DNA from 2 places in the Paenibacillus sp. FSL L8-0638 genome. Region 1 is predicted to be linked to the other one. Evidence: predicted binding sites of a transcription regulator. Region 1 holds the regulator's gene; the other holds the start of a gene.
What was found. The regulator NrdR, encoded in region 1, represses ribonucleotide reductase genes. The targets are predictions, from matches to a motif close to AACACNATATATNGTGTT.
Positions count from the first base shown of each region.

Region 1 (4,424 bases):
GTCGATTGCTATCATCTCCGTATGTTCAGGTTTGGTGATCGGCATATCCATGCAATTGGGCGCATTACTATCTCGTGTCCTGTCTCCTGTATATACGACCGTTTTCGGTGCTGTCATCCTGATCTGTATTGGCTGTTACTCTTTGATTCAAGCTCTGCACCGCAAAGAGGATTTGCCAGAGGATTCAGTGGAGCCCCCTCGGGGTCTGCTTCTTACAAAACAGACTGATCCAGCGAGCAGATCTGTTCTTGGGGAGAAGGAGGGTGTAGAGAATGCTGATACCGAGTCTTTCCCCAGCTCAAGAAAAGATCTGTCGGCAGAAGCTTCTGTGGAGCAGCAGGAACGAACAGTATTTTCTCTGGAGCTTCGCAAATGGGGGCTTGTTATTCGGATTCTTCGAAGCCCGTCTGCTGCGGATATGGACCGTTCCGGCAGTATATCTGCTACCGAAGCGGTTTGGCTGGGTATTGCATTATCGGTCGATGCGTTCGGAGCGGGACTCGGGGCAGCTATGCTTGGTTTTCAGCCACTGTCTACTGCGCTGGCTATTACGTTATTCAGTGGAACATTTTTGATTGCAGGGATGAAGGCAGGCTTTTTTCTATCAGCATTTCGATTTATGAAGGCGCTGGGTGTATTGCCGGCATTATTACTGATTATGATGGGCATATTGAAGCTGTTATGAGGTGAAAGAGCATGAATATCGGATTAACCGGAGGTATTGCTACCGGAAAAAGCACCGTGTCGGCTCTTTTGGTCGCCAAAGGTGCGCTGCTGATCGACGCAGATGCCATTGCCCGGGAAGTGATGCTTCCGGGGCATCCGGTGTTGGCGGCGGTCATTCAGCATTTTGGACAAGCTATAGTGAACAGTGACGGAACTCTGCATCGCAAAAAGCTGGGAGAGATTGTATTCGGAGACCCTGCCCAGCGGCAGGCACTTAACGATATTACACATCCTGCTATTCGTGAGGAAATGCGTATGCGCATGGAAGCATTTGAACGGGAACAGCCGGACAAGCTTGTTTTGGCAGATATTCCGTTACTGTACGAGTCGGGGCTTGAGAGCTTGTACGAGGAAATTATGGTTGTGTACGTACCACGTGATATTCAGCTCCAGCGTCTGGTGCTCAGAGACGGTCTGACGGAGGAGCAAGCTGGACTTCGGCTGTCCGCACAAATGGATATTGAGCAAAAGAAAAGCTTGGCCGATATCGTTATTGATAATAGCGGAACACAGACTGAGACGAAGCGACAAATTGATCAATTTTGGCAGCGGAAGGGACTTGCATGAATATTTTGCGAAAGAAAAGAGTCCTGCTCATTTTGTTTGTCGGGTTTGTCCTGATTCTATTCCTTAATTCAAATTGGATGTCCTGGTTCTATCCAATTCAATATAAGGATGAGATCCGGCAGTATTCACAGACGTATGAAGTAGACCCATTTTTGGTGGCGTCTATTATCCGTGTAGAAACCAATTTTAAAACCAGTAAGCAGTCACATAAGGGGGCGCTAGGGCTGATGCAGATTATGCCGAATACGGCAAATTGGATTATGGACAGCGCCCAGATTCAAAAGGTTCCGCTGGACAGTGTCAAGCACGAGCCTGGCACCAATATTGAGCTGGGAACCTGGTATTTGCATAACCTATCCATAAAGTTTCAGGATAATCCTGTAGCAATCGTAGCTGCTTACAATGCAGGGCCGGGTAAAGTTCAAGAGTGGCTGGATAAGGGAGTGTGGGATGGAAAAGAAGAGTCCATCAAGCAAATCCCTTTTGGTGAAACACGACATTATGTACAGCGGGTCATTTATTACTACAGGCAATACACGAAAATTTATAATGATTTTTAAATCCAAGTTAATGACATGATGAGCTTTTCGCTTTAAAATTAAAAAAGCGTTGGACAGGCTGTTTTTACCAGCCCATCCAGACACTTTTTCTTGTTATTTTTGCATTATTACCGCGATTATTGGTATTGACCTGCCAATTGTTGTTCGGCGATCGTTACGAGGCGTTTTGTGATGTAGCCCCCGATCGAACCGTTCTCATAGGAAGTCATGTTACCTTGGTATCCATCTTGAGGAATGCTGATACCCAACTCTTGAGCGATTTCAAATTTCATTTGCTCCAGAGCGCCGGAGGATCTGCTGACTACCAGATTGTTGGAGTTGCCATTGTTTCCTTGTGCCATTGTTGTTCACCTCCTCGCGATATGGTAAACATATTATGATCTGTTTTGACAAAATTATTACTAAAAGTCTTCGGGAATTTATTGGAAAAAGAAAGTGGTGAGATTATGAAATGTCCGTATTGTGCCTACAATGGCACGAAAGTACTGGATTCGCGACCTGCGAATGATAATAAGTCCATCCGTCGCCGCCGTGAATGTGAGCAGTGTGCCAGGCGTTTTACCACCTTTGAAATGGTGGAGGAAACCCCTCTCATGGTCATCAAAAAAGACGGCAGCCGTGAAGAGTTTAGTCGTGATAAAATGCTGCGCGGTCTCATTCGAGCCTGCGAGAAGCGTCCAGTATCCGTCGAGCAACTGGATATGATCGTATCCCAGGTGGAGAACGCTATCCGCAACACAGCAGCCACAGAAGTGGATAGCCAGCAGATTGGTGAGCTGGTCATGGAACAGCTTTACCCAGTGGATGAAGTCGCCTACGTACGTTTTGCGTCCGTCTATCGTCAGTTTAAAGACATCAATATGTTTATGAAGGAACTGAAAACACTGTTATCTAAAGATACAGCCAGCGACTGATCGCTGACTGTATCTTTTCTGGGCCATGAAGGGAGAAAATTATATTTTTTTTATAAAAGTATTGACACAGGGTTAAATATTTTATATGATATAGAAGTCGCTTGAAACGTTGATAAAACTTGCTTATGATGGGGCCTTAGCTCAGCTGGGAGAGCGCATCGCTGGCAGCGATGAGGTCAGGGGTTCGATCCCCCTAGGCTCCACCAAACTTTTATTATGGACTCTTAGCTCAGTTGGTAGAGCAGTTGACTCTTAATCAATTGGTCCAGGGTTCGAGTCCCTGAGAGTCCATCCTTTTAGAAAAACGGCAGAGATGCCGTTTTTTTGTTGTTTATAAATCTATTCCCAGTCTAACCGAGAACAGTTATGAGTTGAATGAGCGCGTAACTGCATGCACAGAAAACAGATCCTACAGGAAATAGACGTCGTTTTTGAATTGCAACCCATTGTTCACGAGTGCAAGGACTAGTTATTTGCAGACATGGGCTGCCCATTGACGAACTCTCAGAACAATGCGGACTGTCTGTAGACCGCATTAAGAAAATCGTATACTCAAAAAAAATGTACCCTTTTATCTTTCGATGGATTTTTTATCAGCATATTCAAAAGAAGTATGAAAAAAACATCATTGTTTAACGCTCACTTACATAATTGGCAAGGATTTCGAGATACTCGTCATTCACCAATTTTCTTGGGGCGAATACGGCTGTTAAAAAAGTTAGAGATTTTGAACGCGCGATTTTTTCATCCATCATGGAGTGGTCGGCTTCAGGTAAATGAATCACGGACAGTAGCTCTGCGGGGATTTTCTGGCGATAGACTCGCTCGGTATCCTTTACATCAACATTAATATCTTTTCCAGCCAGAACCAAGAGTACAGGAGAATGGAAGTGACTTAATTCTTCGGTGGAATCAGCCAGAAAATTTTTGCGTATAAAGCTCCATCTTTCTTTGGAAATCATATCGTCAGGATCGGCTATGCTTAGATATTCTTCATAAGAAGCCTGTTTTTTCAGTAACTGTAGAATTTCTTGCGGAGCAACTCCTTCTCGCTCCAGTTCTTTTCTGGTATTAAATTGTCCTTGGGAAATCCAGTTCACGGCAGGCGATACAAGGATGCTGAATGCAATATCATGCTCCTCTTTAACGATCTTTGGAATGACCCATCCTGCTTGACTGGCTCCCCATAGGCCGATTTTTTGCTTATCAATCATAGGTAAGCTTCTTGCCCAGTCTATTGCATATCGGATCTCCTGTGCGCGGTCCTCCATGCTTTGGGCGAGCCAATTGCCAGGAGCGCTGTTAATACCGGGCTTATTCAGTGACAAGGAGGCATAACCCTTGGAAGCGAACTTTTCCCACAGTGGTTTGTATCCATCATCATAGGTGTCATTAATAGGACCATCCCCATGGACAAAAACAACCAATCCAACCTTTCCCGAGTAGTTCTTAGGCAAAGCTAATGTACCTGTTAACAGCCCTTTAGGTGTCGTGATTTGTATTTTTTCTTCTGTCATCTTGTAGGAATTTTGATATAGAACAATGAGTACCAAGGCAACAGCCAGAGCTGCCGCAATATCAAAAGTAAGCTTGAGTGTTTTTTTCAATGATGCTCTCTCCTCGAATGCAGGTTCTCTTTCCAACTCATCAGATGCCA
Region 1 covers NZ_CP151960.1:1,830,779-1,835,202, forward strand. The annotation lists gene MKY35_RS08285 (MntP/YtaF family protein) at 1-685, shown strand, start outside; gene coaE (dephospho-CoA kinase) at 697-1,293, shown strand; gene MKY35_RS08295 (lytic transglycosylase domain-containing protein) at 1,290-1,853, shown strand; gene MKY35_RS08300 (alpha/beta-type small acid-soluble spore protein) at 1,970-2,194, opposite strand; gene nrdR (transcriptional regulator NrdR) at 2,300-2,767, shown strand; tRNA gene MKY35_RS08310 (tRNA-Ala) at 2,898-2,973, shown strand; tRNA gene MKY35_RS08315 (tRNA-Lys) at 2,986-3,058, shown strand; gene MKY35_RS08320 (alpha/beta hydrolase) at 3,400-4,374, opposite strand; gene MKY35_RS08325 (GNAT family N-acetyltransferase) at 4,371-4,424, opposite strand, start outside.

Region 2 (4,424 bases), 150 kb from region 1:
GATAAGCAGATTTATAGAAGAACAGGTTATCCTTTTGCAAATAAGGCATTGGATAGTAGGTCGTCGAATTGGCATAGGTACGGGTTTCAATCTGCTCAACAATCGGCATGACGCTGGATGTTGCATTTTGAATGTACGAAATGCTGGCAGTCGGCGCAATTGCCATACGATAGGCGTGGTACAGGCCATTTTTCATCACATCTGCTTTTAATTTGTCCCAGTCCGCTGTAGTCGGAACATAGATGCCCTTGAACAGCTCTTGCACACGTGCAGTTGTTGGACGATAATCCGTGTTCAGGTATCGGTCAAAATATACGCCTGTCGCATAATCCGATTCCTCAAATCCATAAAAGCTTTGTCCAGCCGCTTTCGCGATTTCCATACTCTTTTCGATAGAATGATAGTTCATCGTCATGAAGAAGGTACGGGCAAAGTCTTTTGCTTCATTGCTTTCATACGCAATTTTGTTCTTGGCAAGGTAGCCGTGCAGATTCATGACACCCAAACCAACGGAGTGCATTTCACGGTTCGCTTTCGCAACACCTGGCGCATTAGCTACTTGGGTCATATCGCTGACCGAGGTGAGCGCAATCATACCCTCGTGAACGGATTCGCGGATTTTGCCATGCTCCATCACATTTACAATGTTCAGAGAAGCCAGATTACAGCTCACATCCCGGCGGATGGTATCCTGTTGGCCGTAATCTGTAATTTCGGAAGTTTCCTGCAACTGAAAGATTTCCGTACATAGGTTCGACATCTTGACTTGACCCACGTTTTTAAGAGCATGTGCCTGGTTCGCGTTACTTTTGTTCATGATATATGGATAACCAGACTCCAACTGAATCATGGCAATTTTCGTCAGCATGTCACGTGCGCTCATCGCTATTTTTTTCTTCACCCGATCGTCGGCGAGCAGCGTGTCGTACATTTCATCCAAATCCATGTCGTCCAGATGTGTTCCATAGGCTTTGAACACACTGTAAGGAGCAAATACATGCAGCGGTTCATTATCTTGAGCCAGCTTGTAAAAACGGTTTGGCACCAGCAATCCAATCGAAAGTGTCTTGAGACGTACTCTTTCGTCAGCATTGATTTTTTTGCTATCCAGGAACTCAAGCACGTCCCATCCGAAAATGTTGTAATAGGCTGCCCCAGAGCCTTTACGTTGTCCCATTTGATCTGCGTAGGAGAAGCCGTCTTCCATCAGCTTCAGCACAGGCATAATGCCTTTTGCTGCGCCTTCTACGCCTTTAATCGCTTCGCCGCGTGCCCGCAGCTTCGACAGGTTAACGGCAACACCGCCGCCGATTTTGGACAACTGCATGCAAGTGTTTAGTACATAGTTGATCGAGTTCAGGGAGTCGTCCATTTCGAGCAAGAAGCAGGATACCAATTCCCCACGGCGGCTTTTGCCTGCATTCAGGAACGTTGGTGTCGCTGGCTGGAGACGTTGCTCCATCATCGAGCGGGACAACAGGCGTGCCGTATCCGCGTTACCGCGTCCCAAATGCAGGGCAACCGCGGCAACCCGATCAGGGTAATGTTCCAGATAGACTTTACGGTCATTACTCTTCATTGCATAATCGGTATAAAACTTGGATGCTGCCATATAGGAAGGGAATTTAAAATTATAGCTATGAGTGATATGGAAAATATCATTAATTTCGTCAGCCGTATAGCTGTTGTAGAAATTCTCATAATAATCATTCTCAATCATATACAGCACTTGAGCGGCTGTGTCAGCAAACTTCAAACTCCGTTCCTGAACTTCCTTCATAAATTCTGCTACAGCCTCTTGGTCCTTTTCCAATTGGAAAAAGCCGTCTGTATCGCGTTTCATCAACATGTTGTTCAATTCAATATGCCGCAACTCGGCTCACCTCCTGTTTAAAACGCTCTACATCTCCGAACGTTCCAGATAATTCAAATTTACTAATCACGGGGACATTATAGTGATCGGCAATCAAATCCGCACTTTTGGCAAATTTCTCACCCCAGTTACGGTTGCCACTTGCAGCTACACCAACAAGGTTTTGTGCATTTTTTTTCAAAAAGGAAGATACCCTCTCAGGTATCTGTCCAAACCCGGTTGTATATGTAATAAGTACGTAAGGTTCTTCTATAGTCATTTGCTCCTCAATCTGAACCGCTGGAAGCTTGAGCTTGTTTATAAATCTTTTTACATTGCCGGTCTTGGAATCATATGCAATCAGCATGGTATGTAACCTCCTTAAACAATTAACGAAAAAAGAAAACGGCATTGCCCGAGATCCATCATGATAGAATCCCTTGCTGGCTGCGCCATTTAAGATTTTTGACTCTATATTTACATGTATTTTCATACCTGTATCTTCAAGATATCGGTCATAAATACGTTTTTTACACTATATTTAGAGTACATTCTCTATTTTATATCTATATATAGTTTTGTCAATCGGTCTAGAGGGGATCAGAGGACCCAGATCGGGTAGAAGTCCAAGCGGGGTGCGGAAAAGAGCGAAAGAACTTTTTTTTCGTAAGTATGTTAAAAAAGTATTGGAGTTTTTGAGAGTGAAGATGTACGATTTGTCAATGGGCAATAGAATGGAAAATTTACATTTTACTGTAGAAAGGATGAAGTGAATGGGAAGTGATTCTATGGAAGTTCAATCGTTTAATACGATCTTTTTTATCGTATTTGGACTCATTGCTTTTGTAATGATTATGGGAATTGTCAAAACGATCGGAGCGGGCCTGTCCAATCAAGCAGCCGAACGGGTACAACGTTCATGTAAGGTTGTGGATAAACGGACGAGAGTGCGTGGGGGATCAGGCGATTTTTCAGCTTCGACCTATTATTATATCACCTTTGAGTTTGACGGGGGTGAGCGTAAGGAGCTGGAGGTGAAGGATAGGGACTTTGGTATGATTGTGATCGGGGATCGTGGGGAGCTTCATTATAAAGGTACACGTTTTCTGGAGTTTGTGAGAGTAATGGAAGCATAAAGGTGCTTAAACAAATACATAATCGGAGGGAAGATTACGATGCCGCATATCATTGGAAAACGAGTTGTATTGAGAGAATACCGTCAAGAGGATATACCAGATATCCGAAAATGGGTCAATGACCCGGAAATCACACGTGGTTTAAGCGACGTGTTTATCTATCCGCATTCACAGGTGAATAGTGAATCTTTTGTACAGATGATGATTGACGGCAACCCCGAGATCAAAGGTTTTGTCATTGCGCATAAAGACACCCTGGATTACATCGGACAACTGGACTTATTTAAAATCAACTGGGTGAATCGGCACGCCACCCTTGGAATTGTGATCGGGCGTGACGGTGATCTAGGCAAAGGTTATGGACGGGAAGCGATCCGGTTGTTACAAAAATTTGCATTTCATACGCTGAACCTGCATCGGCTGGAGCTGGAGGTCTATGCGTTCAATGAACGTGCACACCGTTGCTATTTGGCCAGCAGCTTCAAGGAGGAAGGGCGGCTGCGGGAAAAGCTATTCAGGGAAGGGCGATACTATGACATTATTCAGATGGGGATTTTGCGAAGTGAATATGAGGCTGCAGAGCAAGCGACGGAATCCTGAGAGTGCAACCTCATAAGCTATATTACTCCGTCAGCTTTCTTCAATTTTTTATGAGTGAAATCACGGGGACTACGCTCATCCTTTTTTTATTAGCTAAAGGACTTTCTTTGCAGAGTGCGAACTTCTTACTGGTTGTATTCTTTGTAAGTATTTTTCTGTTTGAGATACCCACTGGGGCTATTGCAGACAAGTATGGAAGAAAAATCTCTGTTATTTTGGGACTTTGTTGTTTTCTAGCCTATAGTGTATTGTTCGTTTCGACAGATCATATCGGGGTGCTTGTGTTTGCGCAAGTCTTTGGAGGTCTGGCTATATGTTTACAATCAGGTTCGTTGGAATCATGGGTTGTGGAAAATAGTGATAAGCCCATGGAAGTTCTTTTTACAACCTCTAACAGTATACAGTACATTTCGGGATTTATTTGTGGTCTGTTGGGGGCCTTCCTCGCAACTTTTAACTATTCACTTCCATGGGCGGCTAGTATTTTATCTATTATTGTATGCATTTTTCTATGTTTCTTTTATATGGATGAGGAGAATGTGGCACATCGAAAGACGTCTAATACTCGCATTAAAACGATTATCGGAGAAAGTGTCCGTATCGGTTTTGAAAATAAGTCTATCTGGATTGTGTTTATGATTGGCTTATTTATCAGCTTTTCGAACTCGGCGGGGAATACATTCCAACAGCCACGTCTGGTTGGCCTTTCTGAACAAGGGATTTGGATTATGGGGTTTATCAAGGCAGGGTATTCACTATGTATGACTTTGGGAAGTTACCTGGTTCGAAAGCTAGGCGCACGATTCAGTGATGTGCATATACTCATGTATGCTTGC
Region 2 covers NZ_CP151960.1:1,982,500-1,986,923, forward strand. The annotation lists gene nrdE (class 1b ribonucleoside-diphosphate reductase subunit alpha) at 1-1,873, opposite strand, end outside; gene nrdI (class Ib ribonucleoside-diphosphate reductase assembly flavoprotein NrdI) at 1,860-2,219, opposite strand; gene MKY35_RS09095 (DUF2500 domain-containing protein) at 2,626-2,988, shown strand; gene MKY35_RS09100 (GNAT family protein) at 3,028-3,588, shown strand; gene MKY35_RS09105 (MFS transporter) at 3,591-4,424, shown strand, end outside.
Region 2: a site for NrdR is predicted at 2,384-2,401, ahead of nrdI (class Ib ribonucleoside-diphosphate reductase assembly flavoprotein NrdI). Genes of this name have one in related genera too.